2 regions of the Sinorhizobium sp. NG07B genome follow, and region 2 is predicted to be linked to the other one. Evidence: predicted binding sites of a transcription regulator. Region 2 holds the regulator's gene; the other holds the start of a gene.
What was found. The regulator PhoB, encoded in region 2, activates phosphate uptake and scavenging genes when phosphate is short. The targets are predictions, from matches to a motif close to TGTCATNNANCTGTCAT.

Region 1: a site for PhoB is predicted at 5,244-5,260, ahead of phnG (phosphonate C-P lyase system protein PhnG). Genes of this name have one in related genera too.

The regions. Positions count from the first base shown of each region.
Region 1 covers NZ_NWTD01000012.1:99,385-106,833, forward strand. Annotated here, with positions in the region: gene phnM (phosphonate metabolism protein PhnM) at 48-1,253, opposite strand; gene phnK (phosphonate C-P lyase system protein PhnK) at 1,254-2,051, opposite strand; gene CO664_RS25875 (alpha-D-ribose 1-methylphosphonate 5-phosphate C-P-lyase PhnJ) at 2,048-2,995, opposite strand; gene CO664_RS25880 (carbon-phosphorus lyase complex subunit PhnI) at 2,995-4,101, opposite strand; gene phnH (phosphonate C-P lyase system protein PhnH) at 4,102-4,707, opposite strand; gene phnG (phosphonate C-P lyase system protein PhnG) at 4,704-5,165, opposite strand; gene phnF (phosphonate metabolism transcriptional regulator PhnF) at 5,355-6,056, opposite strand; gene CO664_RS25900 (alkaline phosphatase family protein) at 6,121-7,350, opposite strand; gene CO664_RS25905 (oligopeptide/dipeptide ABC transporter ATP-binding protein) at 7,347-7,449, opposite strand, start outside.
Region 2 covers NZ_NWTD01000001.1:357,151-364,599, forward strand. Annotated here, with positions in the region: gene pstC (phosphate ABC transporter permease subunit PstC) at 1-758, shown strand, start outside; gene pstA (phosphate ABC transporter permease PstA) at 755-2,077, shown strand; gene pstB (phosphate ABC transporter ATP-binding protein PstB) at 2,091-2,906, shown strand; gene phoU (phosphate signaling complex protein PhoU) at 2,953-3,666, shown strand; gene phoB (phosphate regulon transcriptional regulator PhoB) at 3,712-4,395, shown strand; gene CO664_RS01790 (GcrA family cell cycle regulator) at 4,480-4,998, opposite strand; gene CO664_RS01795 (aspartate aminotransferase family protein) at 5,413-6,612, shown strand; gene argF (ornithine carbamoyltransferase) at 6,662-7,449, shown strand, end outside.

The sequences.
Region 1 (7,449 bases), on a different contig from region 2:
TTCTCCCGGTGTCTGGTCGAAGACAACGTCTTGTGATCTGCGTTCTGTCAAAAGACCTGCCGGCCTTCTTTCCAGACTCTTCGGACAAGCGGAATGTCGTTGATCTCAATGACATGGCAGAGATCGGCTCGGGTGCCGACCTTGATCGCGCCTCTGTCGGCTAGCCCGGTCGCCGAAGCAGGGGCTGAACTGACGGTGGAGATGGCCTGCGGCAAGCTCATCCCGACCGGATCTCTGGTCAGTTGAAAGGCACCATGCAGGAGGCTCGCCGGAACGTAATCCGAGGCGAGGATATCGAGATGTCCGGTTGTCGCTAAATCCCGGGCGCTTATGTTTCCCGAATGCGAGTTGCCGCGAACGACGTTGGGTGCGCCCATCACGACACGAATGCCTAGCGAGTGCGCCATTTCCGCCGCCGCCCGCGTCGTCGGAAATTCAGATATCGAAACACCAGCATATATCGCTTCTTGAACATGCTCGGCTGTTTCATCGTCGTGACTGGCGAGCGGCAGTTGCCGAGCGCGGACAAGCGCGACGATGCGGGCCTGATTTTGAGGTCCAATCGTCCGGGACGCTTCCATCCATTCTTCAATACGGCGATCCGCGTCCTTGTCCGACCAGCCGTATTGCGTGATCTGCATTTGGCGGAAACGGTCGAGTTCCGGCGACTGACGATGACCGGGGGCGTGATCCATAACCGAGACGAGCTTCACGAGCGGATCGTCCACCAAGGGTGTCAATCTGGCCAGAACTTCCTCGTCCGTCACTTCACAGCGCAGGTGTAGAAGATGATCGGCTCGAAGCACACCACACTCCTGGGCTTCATGGATGCCATCTACGAGGATGGGCAGAATGCGAGCCCGATCGTCTTGCTTTCTGTAATCGCGGGTCGTTGACCCGATGCACAGGGAATCAAAAACCGTCGTAATGCCGGCTGCGGTGACCAGGGCATCATGGGCTACGACAGCGGACAGCGGATTCCAGACCACGCCGGCGCGCGGTAGAGCATGCTTCTCCAGATTGTCGGTATGAAGGTCGATAAGACCCGGTATCAGATAGCCTCCGTCGAGATCGATCGCCTTGGTGGCCTTGCTCCTGCCCGGGGCGATGTCATTGATGTGGCCGTCAACGACATGGACGGTTCCTTCATAAACCTCGTCAAGCAGGACAAGTCGTGCGCCGGTCAAGGTCAATTCGTTGGTGATGGAGCCTTTGACCGCCACACCGCACGATGAAGTGTCAGTTTCGAACATTTAAAGCACCGATGATACTAGAAGTTGAGTGTAGGCGTGATGCGGATCATCCAGGACCTGGTCTGCCAGACCGGTCTCCACAACGTTACCTCGCCACATCACGATGATGCGGTCCGCCAATAGCCGGGCAACGGAAAGATCATGGGTGACGATTACCGCCGAAATCCCACAGTCCAGAACCAACTGTCGCAGCAGATCCAACAGCCGAGCTTGGACCGAGACATCGAGCCCGCCTGTCGGCTCATCCATGAAGACGAGGCGCGGCTTGGTGACGAGAGTTCTGGCGATCTGCAGACGTTGCTGCATGCCGCCGGAAAAGGTTCTTGGATGGTGATCAGTGCGCCCCAGCTCAATCTCGACCCTGGCGAGCCAATTCTGGGCCTCCTCGCGTATGCGGCCATAATGCCGGGCACCGATGGCCATCGGTCGCTCGCCGATGTTGCCGCCTGCACTGACTTCCATTCTGAGGCCATCGCGCGGGTTCTGGTGCACGAGTCCCCAGTCGGTACGCATCAGCTTGCGTCGCTCTGGCTCTGACAAAGTCAGAATATCCGTTTGCCCTTTGTCATTGAGGTCGTAAACCACTGAGCCTGTGTCCGGCATCAATCGCCCCGAAAGGCAGTTGAGCATGGTCGACTTGCCCGATCCGGATTCACCGACGATGGCGATAATCTCCCCTGGAAAGAGGTCGAAGGAAATGTTCTGACAGCCGATCGTCTTTCCATAGCCCTTCGTAAGATTTTGCACGGAGAGCAGTGGTTGTCGGCGATTGGGTTGGACCTGAATTGCAGTTCTCATCGTGGTTCCGGTCCCTTCTCGGTTTTGGAGGTCGGGAGCGATCCAGTAGGATTCTGGCCTTCACCCTGATGCCCAAAGTGACCTTGGCCTCGACGGGCTGCGCAGTAGTCGGTGTCGGAGCAAACGAACATTCGCTGCCCGCTATCATTCACGACGATCTCGTCGAGGTAACTGTCGGTTGCCCCACAAAGCGAGCAACATTGCCTCCATTTCTGCACCCGGAAGGGATGATCTTCGAAGTCGAGATTCTGCACGCGCGTGTAGGGTGGGACAGCATAGATCCGCTTTTCGCGGCCTGCGCCGTAAAGCTGGATTGCCGGATTGTCCGCAACCTTCGGATTGTCGAATTTGGGAATAGGCGACGGCGACATCAGATATCGCCCGTTGGTCATAACCGGATAGCTGTGAGCCGTGGCAATGTGGCCGAAGCGCGCAATGTCTTCGTAAAGCTGGACGCTCATCAAGCCGTACTCTGCATAGGCATGCATCTTTCGCGTCTCAGACTCCCTTGGTTCCAGACTGCGCAACGGTTCGGGCGAGGGGACCTGGTATACGATGACCTGACCCTCTCTGAGAGGCGTCTCTGGCACGCGATGGCGTGTCTGAATGATTGTTGCCGCAGCGGTTTGTTCGGTCGTCTCGATCCCAGCCACGCGCTTGAAAAATCGGCGGATCGAGACCGCGTTCGTGGCGTCGTCCGCACCTTGGTCGATCACCTTGAGCGTGTCGTTTGGACCGATAACGCTGGCCGTCACTTGTATGCCGCCGGTGCCCCATCCGTAGGCGAGCGGCATTTCGCGGCTGCCAAACGGAACCTGCAGGCCGGGAACGGCCATCGCCTTCAAGATGCACCTTCGGATCATCCGTTTGGACTGCTCGTCGAGATAGGCAAAGTTGTAGGCTTGGCCGGCCTGCTTGGCCGCATCGTCAAGAGTGCCAGTCATTACTCAGCCGCCTCCTTGGTTGAAAGGCTGCAGACCTGCTCCTCGCGCAACCGCCGTATGAATTGCAGGTCACCCTGAAAATCGACGTAGTGAGGTAAGGTCAAATGCGAAACGAACCCAGCCGCCTCGAGATTGTCGGTATGAGAGAGGACGAATTCCTCGTCCTGTGCGGGGTATTTCACATCCTCGCCATATTCACTGGACCGCAATGAGCGATCGACGATCGCCATTCCCATCGCTTTCCGCTCACTCTTTCCGAAGGAGAGCCCGTATCCCCGCGTGAAGCGCGCCGGCTCGTCGTCCGTGCCTGCAAACAAGTCCAGCATCTGGCATTCGGCGACGGTGATGTCTCCTATCGAAACTGGAAAGCCCAGTTCCTCGGGAACGACTTCGATCGCGACGTCTCCGACCCGGGTTTCGCCGACATAGGGATGGGCCGCGCCGTAGCCACGCAGGGCGGAATAAGCCAATCCCACGACAAATCCTTCGTCGCCACGCGCAAGATTTTGCAGACGCTGATCGCGACCCGCCGGCAATGCCAGAGGCTCTCGCGTCAGATCGAAAACTGACGCTTCGTCAGGCGCAGGCACTTCTGCCTCGATCAGGCCTTCATCGGAGATGCTGTCGAAAGCACGCGGACAATTGTCGTCGAGCGGGGTCGCAGCCAGTTCCGCTTTCGTCTCCTCGACCTCAGCGTTGTCGAGGAGGTCGAAATCAAGCAGTCGATGCGTGTATTCGTAGGTCGAACCGAGGACCTGTCCCCCAGGAACGTCTTTGAAGGTCGCGGAGATCCGTCGCTGGATGGCCATGCGGTCCGTATCTATCGCATTCGACACTGCGAAGCGCGGTAAGGTCGTGCGAAACGCCCGCAGGAGGAAGATCGCCTCGACTGCGTCGCCCTGGGCCTGCTTCAATGCCAAGGCCGCAAGTTCTCTGTCGTAGACAGAGCCCTCGCACATTACCCGGTCTACGGCGAGACCGAGTTGCTCGGCGATCTGAGAAACCGTAAGTTCGGGAACCTCAGGAACGCCGCGTCTATCCTCTGCGATCAAGCGGTGCGAGTTGAGGATAGCCTGTTCGCCCCCTTTTACAGCCACATACGCCATTTAAATCTCCACCGATATGCTGCGAGAAAGAGCAATGATTGCGCTTTCGGAGGCAAAGAGGACATCGACCCCGATCGGGTAAAAGTCCTGAGTGAGCTGCCAATCTTGCCAGAACCACGACGGAAGCCCCTCGATGGCGACTGAGACCTCGTGCTGGATCCCCGGCCCACGCCACCGAACCGGTGGACCGCCAATAAAGGAGGGCACCTGGACAACAATGGTCGTCGAGGTCTGGGGCTCCAACTCGGTGCCGAGCTGAAACTCTGCTAGGCGCGGCATCGTCGTCGGATCAGCCACGATGGCAAATACCGCTTGCTCGGCGCCATCAGCGAACGGCGTCCCGCAGTGAAACCCAAGGTAATTACGCACGTCGCCGCGATTGCATCGGGAATCGAGCCAAACGGGCGTTTCGAAGTCTGCCAATGTGAGGCAAGCCGAGACGGTCGCCGGTGCGAGCGGCCCGACTGCCGTAGTTACAAAGCCAAGCGTTTGCGGGCGCCCTACATATCCATAGGCATCCAGAATTCGGCGGAACGTGTCTTGGCTATCGAAGACGGGATTTGTGAATCCGGGCCCGATCCCGGAAGTGTCCATAACGCTGCTCATTCCGGACTCGTGCCCCGCGCCATTGCAAAAAAATCGACCTTTGTGGAAGCCGCCTTGCGGCTCTTCAGCTCACGTCCGCTCGCTTGCATCGCTTCAAATCGAGCGACCAATTCACGACTCGCGGCGGCGACCTCATCTTCCCGCTGCAGGATCGCATCGAAGACTGCCGCCAGTTCCGCATGGCGTTGGTCGCGTCCGAGCACGAAGGCGAACCCCGTCGTGCCATCGGCGAACCTCAGGGCACATCGGGTCATCGTGGCCTCACCGAGGTTGAACGGGCTGCCGGTACCACCTGCGCGTCCACGCACCAGCACGAGGCCGGTCTCGGGCCGACGCAGCCATTCATATTGCGGGGCGATGGGCAGATCGTTCCAGGCGCCCTCAAGGTCACAGCACCTCGTTCGCGCCAGAACCGCCATCCATCGCTGTCTGTTTCCGATTTGATTGCGTACTTGCATTTGCCGCTTATCCAATGGCTGACCTACGGGCCGCGCTGCTGATAACTAGATGTCTAGGTATCTAGGTATGTGCTCTTTGCAACACTTTGATGACAGAAGCTGTTTCAGCAAAAAAGTTTTGGTCAGATTAACACAGGGAAGAAGAGCGGCGCTGGGTGGCTGGAGCCGCGAATGCGCTCGCAATCTCGTTTAGTCATCGCTTTCTATCAGGTATTCATATCGGTCGGCTCGTATAACGCTAAAGGCGTATTTGATCGGCAATCCATCCGGAGTGACATCGACATTGGTCTCGAAGAGCACCGGGCTGGACGATGATATTCGCAGCAGAAGGGCCTCCTGCTGGGTGGGCCTTCGGGCCGTTATCCGCGTCCATTTTCGCTTGTATTCCGGAATGCCACAGCGCTTCAGCGCCGCAGTCGGAGAGTTCAGTCCATGGAACGCCGAGACGAGACCGGGAACTCGCTCGACGGGAAAATAGCTCGTCCCGGTTGCCAAGGGCCAATCGTTAATGAACGAAGTCGCCCTGACGGCGGTAACGAGCGCCGAAGGAGCGATCTTCAGATGCGTCGCAACATCAAGTTCGACGGAGATCTCGTTGATGGACAAGATCTCCCGTTTGACCGACTTGTTCTGGCCAAGAAGTTTGAAGGTGAACCTCGGATCACTGTCCAGGCTATGCGAAATGAAGTCGTCGGCAACGAAGGTACCGACACCGTGTTGCACCCGCAGAGCGCCCTCAGACTCCAAAACCTTGATGGCGTTGCGCACTGTGTGGCGATTGACGCCAAATCGTTCTGCCAGGACAAGGTCCCCAGGCAGGCGACCGTTCTCGAAGGCTCCCGCATGGATATCGCTGAGTATTCCGGAGCGAACAACTTCCCAACGCTTCATCAAACACCATTTCAATTAATCGATACGAGCCATTGCATTCCCCAAAAGGGGTGCATAGCCCTATCTATCCGAAAAGCGGCCGATCGGGAAATATCTTGGTGGGTAGCCCAAGGATGGATGCAAGCGTCGGCGCAAGGCGGGTTGCTTCAGCTCCTTCCGCCACCGCGACTGGAAGATCAGCCCCGGATATGATGCAGATACGATCGTCCGCACTCATACCTGGCCGAAAGCCATGGGTGGACTTGTATTTTGGCCGACCGAACGGCTGGTCTAGCGGGTGACCGGCTGGCACTTCCTCGAAATCATGCTGCGGCGGAGCCACGAAGGTTGCGATGCGCTCGCGCAGCCCAACCGGTAAATGCGCATCGTTCCAGGGTTCCGCCCCGACCGCTGCCAATCTTTGTGTAACCTCCGCGCGATCGGCAGCGTTCTCGACCACGACATGCAGCGTCGCGCCTTCGGAGCTCCAGCGCTTACCGGGAATAATCAGTTCGGGAAGGATCGAGGTGTTGATATTGCCGTGGCCGTGATCGCTGGTAATTGCGATCACGTAGTCGTCTAGCCGGCCGGAACGCCGCAGGCTTTCCAAGCAAAGACCGACCAGGGAGTCGGCGAAAGCAACAGAGAAATGGGCCTCTTGGCTCTCGTACCCGAACTCGTGCTGGAACATGTCTGTGACATTGATTTCGGTGACCACCAGATCGGGCGGCTCTTGTGATGCGATCAACTTTGCGGTGGCGGAGACGGTCAGTTGGTCATCGATGAGCGTCGCTGTGACCCGGGAGACGGTATCGGGCCTTGCGGGCTCTTGAACGAAGGACGGCAGGGGAACCCCCGCCAGGCGGCCGCGCGGATCCTTCACTCTCAGGAGATAAGGCATACTCCCGTCGCTCGGAACCTTGGTGAAGCCGTGGCCGCGCATCCAGCTCGGCGGGACATAGACGGAGGTGTCTTCCGGGTTGATGAGAGCGTGCCCGATGCAGGCCACATCCAGACCCGCGCGTGAAGCAAGGGTTGCAATCGTTGGAACAAGAACATGCTCCACCTCGGCGGCGATGAACGCTCCGTCGCTCAGGACACGATTGCCAAAAATCCCGTGCATGTCTGCCGCGACGCCTGTTAGGATGGAAGCCCGACCCGGCATGGAGGTCCCCGGCACAGCAGACCGCATCCGGCGGACGCGGTACCCTCGGTCCGCGAGTGAGGACAAATTTGGGAGACGCTCCCGATGGTTCTCAAGATAGTCCGAGCTCACGCCATCGATCATGATCAACAGAAGTTTGCGGCGCTTCATTTCCAATGTAATCCCCTCAAATCGAAAGGTTTTTGTTTGATGCAGGCCGTCCAGTGCCCTGGCGCAACCTGCCGCAGTGCCGGTGGAGCCATGGCACAT
Region 2 (7,449 bases):
CAGGCAGCGAGGGCGCCTCCGGCCAGTTCGGCCTGCTGCCGCTTCTCGGCGGTACGCTCTATATCGCTTTTGTCGCCATGCTGTTTGCTGTACCGGTCGGCCTGTTCGCCGCCATCTACATGGCCGAGTATGCCAGTCCGCGGCTGCGGTCTATTGCGAAGCCGCTGCTGGAGGTGCTGGCGGGCATCCCGACGATCGTCTACGGCTTCTTCGCGCTCGTCACAGTCGGCCCGTTCCTGCGCGACATCTCGACGCAGCTGAACGGCCTCATCACCGGCAACTACCAGAATTTCATTCAGGCGCAGAGCGTGCTGACCGCTGGCATCGTCATGGGCATCATGCTCATTCCGTTCGTCTCGTCGCTGTCGGACGACATCATCACGCAGGTGCCGCGGGCGCTGCGCGACGGCTCGCTCGGGCTCGGCGCGACGCGCTCGGAGACGGTGAAGAAGGTCATTCTTCCCGCCGCACTGCCCGGCATCGTCGGAGCGCTGCTGCTGACCGCCTCGCGCGCGGTCGGCGAGACGATGATCGTCGTGCTTGCTGCCGGCGTCGCCGCGCGCATGCAGCTCGACCCGTTCGAACCGATGACGACGGTGACGGTCAAGATCGTCCACCAGCTGACCGGCGACCTGGAGTTCACTTCGCCGCAGACTCTGGTCGCCTTCGCGCTCGGCATCACACTCTTCGTCATCACGCTCTGCCTCAACATCTATGCGCTCTACATCGTGCGCAAATATCGGGAACAGTACGAATGACCGACGTTGCTTCTCCCACGGTAAGGGTCTCGACCCGTCCCGCCGAAAGCCGCCGCGACATCGGCATAAAACGCCGCTACGCCGCGGAGCGCCGGTTCCGTGCCTATGGCATCAGCGCCATCGTTATCGGCCTGTTCTTCCTGGCGGTCCTTGTCTGGAGTGTTGTCTCGAAAGGCTACACGGCCTTCCAGCAGACGACGATCACGCTGCCGATCGAGTTTTCCGAAAAGGTGATCGACCCGAAGAACGAGCGCGCGACCGATCCGAAGCAACTGATGACCGCCAATTATCCGGTGCTCGTCCGCGACGCCCTGGTCAAGCAGCTCGGCATCGACCCGAAGAAGCGGCCGCTTGTGAAACAGGCGAACGACATGGTCTCCGACAGCGTCCGCACGCAGCTGCGTGACATTGTCGTTGCCGACCCTTCGGTGATCGGCAAGACGATCCCGGTGACGCTGCTCGCCGACGCGAACATCGATTCGGCCTTCAAGGGCCAGATCGACCTCACGGTCGACGAATCGAAGCGCAAGGTCAAGGACCAGCAGGTCGCCTGGATGAACCAGCTGGCCGAGGCCGGCGTGCTGAAGAAGAGCTTCAACACCGGCATCTTCACGTTCGGCGCATCGAGCCGCCCGGAAGCGGCCGGCGTCGGCGTGGCGCTGGTCGGGTCTGCCTATATGATGCTGATCGTCCTCGTCCTGTCGCTGCCGATCGGCGTCGCCGCCTCGCTCTATCTCGAGGAATTCGCGCCGAAGAACCGGCTGACCGACCTGATCGAGGTCAACATCAACAATCTCGCCGCCGTGCCGTCGATCGTCTACGGCCTTCTCGGTCTCGCCGTCTTCGTGAATTTCGCCGGCATGCCGCGCTCGGCGGCCCTCGTCGGTGGATTCGTGCTGACCCTGATGACGCTACCGACGATCATCATCGCGACGCGCGCCGCGCTGAAGGCCGTGCCTCCGTCGATCCGCTCCGCCGCGCTCGGCCTCGGCGCCTCGAAGATGCAGACGATCTTCCACCATGTGCTGCCGCTTGCCATGCCCGGCATCCTGACCGGCACGATCATCGGCCTGGCGCACGCCCTCGGCGAGACGGCGCCGCTGCTCCTGATCGGCATGGTCGCCTTCGTCGTCGACTATCCGGGCTCGCCGCTCGAACCGTCCACGGCGCTCCCCGTGCAGATCTACATGTGGGCGAACGAGGCTGAGCGCGCCTTCGTCGAGCGTACCTCGGGGGCGATCATCATCCTGCTGATCTTCCTCGTCATCATGAACCTCGGCGCAATTCTGTTGCGGCGTCGCTTTGAGCGTCGCTGGTAGTGGGGTAAGGACTATGAACATCATGTCGGAAGCTGCAGTCGAAAAGGCTCTGGACCAGAAAATGAACACGGTGCCCTTGAAGATGATCGGCAAGGATGTGTCGGTCTATTACGGCGAGAAGCGCGCGCTCTTCGACGTCAACCTGAATATCCGCGAGAGTACCGTGACGGCGCTCATCGGCCCTTCCGGATGCGGCAAGTCGACCTTCCTGCGGACGCTCAACCGCATGAACGACACGATCGAGAATTGCCGGGTCACCGGCCGGATCACCCTCGACGAGGACGACATCTACGATCCGTCGATCGACGTGGTGGAACTGCGCGCCCGCGTCGGCATGGTCTTCCAGAAGCCCAATCCGTTCCCAAAGTCGATCTATGAGAATGTTTCCTACGGGCCGCGCATCCACGGCCTCGCCCGCACGAAGGCCGATTTCGATGAGATCGTCGAAACGAGCCTGCAGAAGGCGGGCCTGTGGAATGAGGTGAAGGACCGCCTGCAGGAGCCGGGGACGGGTCTTTCCGGCGGCCAGCAACAGCGCCTCTGCATCGCCCGCGCCGTTGCCGTCAGCCCGGAAGTGATTCTCATGGACGAGCCCTGCTCGGCCCTCGACCCGATCGCCACGGCCAAGGTCGAAGAGCTCATTCACGAGCTGCGCGCCAATTTCACCATCGTCATCGTGACCCACTCGATGCAGCAGGCGGCCCGCGTCTCGCAGCGCACCGCCATGTTCCACCTCGGCAATCTCGTCGAGGAGAACGACACCGACAAGATGTTCACCAATCCGGACGACCAGCGCACCCAGGATTACATCATGGGCCGCTTCGGCTGATCGCCCGAAAACCCACCGCGAAGAGTGCGCCCTCGAGGAACCGTAGATGTCTCACCCCCACATAACGACAGCCTTCGACGAAGAGCTTAAATATCTGACGCGCCGGATCTCGGAGATGGGCGGCCAGGCCGAGCAGATGGTGGCGGATTCCGTCCGGGCTCTGGTGCATTCCGATCTGGCGCTCGCCCAGAAGGTCATTTCCGACGATGCAATCTTGGACGACGCCGAGCGCCAGATCGGCGAAAAGGCGATCGTCACCATCGCCAAGCGACAGCCGATGGCCGCGGATCTCCGCGAGATCATGGGGTCGATCCGGATCGCCGCCGATCTCGAGCGCGTCGGCGACCTCGGCAAGAACACTGCCAAGCGCGTCATCGCGGTTGCCGGCTCCGGCATTCCGCGCAAGCTGGCGCGCGGTCTCGAGCACCTCGCCGAACTCGCCCTGATCCAGCTCAAGGAGGTCCTCGACGTTTACGCCTCGCGTTCGCCGGAGAAGGCAAACAGCATCCGCGAACGCGACGAGGAGATCGACGCGATTTACACCTCGTTGTTCCGCGAGCTGTTGACCTACATGATGGAGGATCCGCGCAACATCACCCCCTGCACGCATCTCCTTTTCTGCGCCAAGAACATCGAGCGTATCGGCGACCACGCCACCAATATCGCCGAAACCATCTACTACATGGCGACGGGCGCCCAGCCGCAGGGCGAGCGGCCGAAGGACGACATGACGTCAACGCTCGGATCCGTCACCGACTGAGGGGACACCCGCCAATCATGAATCTAGGCAAGGAGTCGTAGCTGAATGTTGCCGAAGATAGCCGTTGTCGAGGACGAGGAAGCGCTCAGCGTGCTGCTGCGCTACAATCTCGAGGCTGAGGGCTTCGAGGTCGATACGATCTTTCGCGGCGACGAAGCGGAGATCCGCCTGCAGGAGCGCTTGCCCGACCTTCTCATCCTCGACTGGATGCTGCCCGGCGTCTCCGGCATCGAGCTTTGCCGCCGTCTCCGACAGCGCCCGGAGACCGAGCGGCTGCCGATCATCATGCTGACGGCGCGCGGCGAGGAAAGCGAGCGGGTGCGAGGCCTTGCGACCGGTGCCGACGACTACGTCGTCAAGCCGTTCTCGACGCCGGAGCTGATGGCGCGGGTCAAGGCGATGCTCCGGCGGGCGAAGCCTGAAGTGCTGTCGACGGTGCTTCGCTGCGGCGACATAGAGCTCGACCGCGAAACCCATCGCGTGCATCGTCGCACCCGCGAAGTGAGGCTCGGCCCGACGGAGTTCCGGCTCCTGGAGTTCCTGATGGCCTCGCCAGGCCGCGTCTTCTCCCGCTCGCAGCTGCTCGACGGCGTCTGGGGGCACGACATCTATGTCGACGAGCGAACGGTCGACGTCCATGTCGGTCGGCTGCGCAAGGCTCTGAATTTCTCCAATATGCCCGATGTGATCAGGACGGTGCGCGGCGCCGGCTATTCGTTGGAAAGCTGACGCTTGCGCTGCTCTTCCGGCGTTCCAAAGTGATAAGGGGCCCGACGGGCCCCTTCATGCGTTATTTGTTATTGCTCCGACCGATCAGCGCGCGCGGCGCCGCTCGGCCGAGGGCTGGTAGGCGAGGCGAGCGTGGTAGCTGCAATAGGGGGAGGATTCCGGCGAGTCGTTGCCGCAGAAGTGGAATTCTTCCTTGAGCGGGTCGCCGATCGGCCATTTGCAGGTCCGCTCGGTCAGCTGGGTGAGTTCCAGCCGGCGCGACATCGGCACGACAATGTTGGTGTCGAGTGCGAGATCCTGCTCCGCCACCAGATCGACGGCGACCTCTTCCTTGAGCACGGCCGTGCCGGCAGCGCGGGTAACCGTCCGGGTCACGGCGCGTGCCGCGTAGTTCGGGGCGCGGGGCGCCGAGGTCGTCCGCTTGGGACGAGCCGCCGCTGTCGCTCCGCCGGCCTTGGCGCGGCCTGGCAGGCTCAACCGATGAACCTTGCCGATCACCGCGTTACGGCTGACGCCTCCCAGCTGCGCCGCGATCTGGCTCGCGCTTAGGCCCTCGGACCATAGCTTCTTCAGCTTCTCAACCCGCTCGTCCGTCCAGTTCATGTCTGCACTCCCCGTTCTCGGCGTTGGGATGGCAGAATCCATCACCGTTCTCCGGAAAAGCCCCGGAGTTACAACGCGATAACTATTTTGGTGACTAGGTCCGCCGCATGCGTCTAGTAATTGAATATTAACCTACCGGCCGGGTGACTCCGTGGCAAGAGTCGCCGGAATCGCGCCGAATCGATTTCGCAGTTTTCCCCAACTTGCTGTCGGATAGTTGCATTTTTGCAAGCCCCGCATCGGGATTTTTTCGCGGTGCGGAATCCGGGCCGGCGCGTCTGTTGCAAGCCTTGGTTTTGTTGACATTGCGCCGCGATATGGGAATAGTGCCTGCGCCGCCGAAAGGCGGCATTTTTGATTTTTGTCGGGCCGATACGTCCGACAGCGATGCCGATGACGAAGGAGATGCTGATCATGGCCGCAACAACGCCGCTCTACGACACCTATCTGCGTGCGCCGTTGCGTTTCGAGCGAGGCGAGGGCGTCTGGCTGATTGCCGAAGACGGCACCCGCTATCTCGACTTTGCAGCCGGCGTCGCGGTCAATTCGCTCGGCCATGCCCATCCTCATCTCGTCGAAGCGCTGAAAGCGCAGGCGGAGAAGCTCTGGCATGTGTCCAATCTCTACGATGTTCCCGGCCAGGTGAGCCTGGCGCAGCGGCTGACGGCGGTCACCTTCGCCGATCGAGTGTTCTTCACCAATTCCGGTGCGGAAGCGCTCGAATGTGCGATCAAGACGGCGCGCCGCTACCATTTCGCCAAGGGCCATCCGGAGCGGTTCCACATCATCACCTTCGAAGGCGCCTTCCACGGCCGCACCATCGCGACGATTGCCGCCGGCGGCCAGCAGAAATACATCGAAGGGTTCGGGCCGAAGGCTCCGGGCTTCTATCAGGTGCCGTTCGGCGACATCGCCGCCGTCAAGACCGCGATCAACGACGAGACCGCTGCAATCCTGGTCGAGCCGATCCAGGGCGAGGGCGGCATTCGCCTCGCTTCGAAAGAATTCATGCAGGAACTGCGCGCGCTCTGCGACGAGTTCGGGCTGCTGTTGATCCTCGACGAGGTCCAGTGCGGCGTCGGCCGCACCGGCAAGCTCTTCGCGCATGAATGGTCGGGCATCAAGCCGGACATCATGGCCGTCGCCAAGGGCATCGGCGGCGGCTTCCCTCTCGGCGCCTGCCTGGCAACGGAAGCGGCGGCGGCCGGCATGGTGGCCGGCACCCACGGCTCCACCTACGGCGGCAATCCGCTGGCGATGGCGGTCGGCAATGCGGTGCTCGATGTCGTCCTGGCCGATGGTTTCCTGGAGAATGTCCGCGACGTGGGATTGGTGTTCCGCCAGGGGCTTGCCTCGCTCAAGGATCGCTTCCCCGACGTGATCGAGGAGATCCGCGGCGACGGCCTGATGCTCGGCATCAAGGCAAAGGTGCCTTCCGCCGACTTCCTGAAGGCGATCCGCGCCGAGAAGCTGCTTGCCGTGCCGGCCGGTGAGAACGTGCTGCGGCTGTTGCCGCCGTTGATCACCACGCCCGCCGAAGCGCGCGAGGGGCTTGCACGACTCGAGCGTGCCGCCGAGGCGGTGCGCGCCAAGAGCGGAACGGCCGCGGCCTGAGGTCGCGACGGACGGTCGATTACCGGTTTACGACAGGAACTACAGCATTATGACTGCCACCAGACATTTTCTCGATCTCTCGGCAATGACCGCGACCGACCTGCGCACGATCATCGACGATGCCCGCGCACGAAAGACGGCGACCAAGGCCGGAACCGCCGAGAAACCGCTTGCCGGCAAGATGCTGGCGATGATCTTCGAAAAGCCGTCGACCCGCACCCGCGTTTCCTTCGATGTCGGCATGCGGCAGCTCGGCGGCGAGACGCTGTTCCTGTCGGGGACCGAAATGCAGCTCGGCCGCGCCGAGGCGATCGGCGACACGGCCAAGGTGCTGTCGCGCTATGTCGACGCCATCATGATCCGCACGACCGATCATCGCCGGCTTCTGGAATTGGCCGAGCACGCCACCGTTCCGGTCATCAACGGGCTGACCGACGACACGCATCCCTGCCAGATCATGGCGGACATCATGACCTTCGAGGAGCATCGCGGGCCGGTCAAGGGAAAGACGATTGCCTGGGCGGGTGACGGCAACAACGTGCTTCACTCGTTGATCGAAGGCTCGGCGCGCTTCGGCTACCGGATGAACATGGCCGTGCCGCTCGGCTCCGAGCCGCAGGACAAGTTCCTGAACTGGGCGCGTAACAATGGCGGCGAAATCCTGCTCTGCCATGAGGCGGAGCAGGCGGTTGCCGGCGCGCACTGCGTCGTCACCGACACCTGGGTGTCAATGAACCAGGAGCATCGCGCCCGCGGGCACAACGTCTTTCAGCCCTATCAGGTGAACGCGGCGCTGATGAAGCACGCGGCCCCGGAGGCCTTGTTCATGCATTGCCT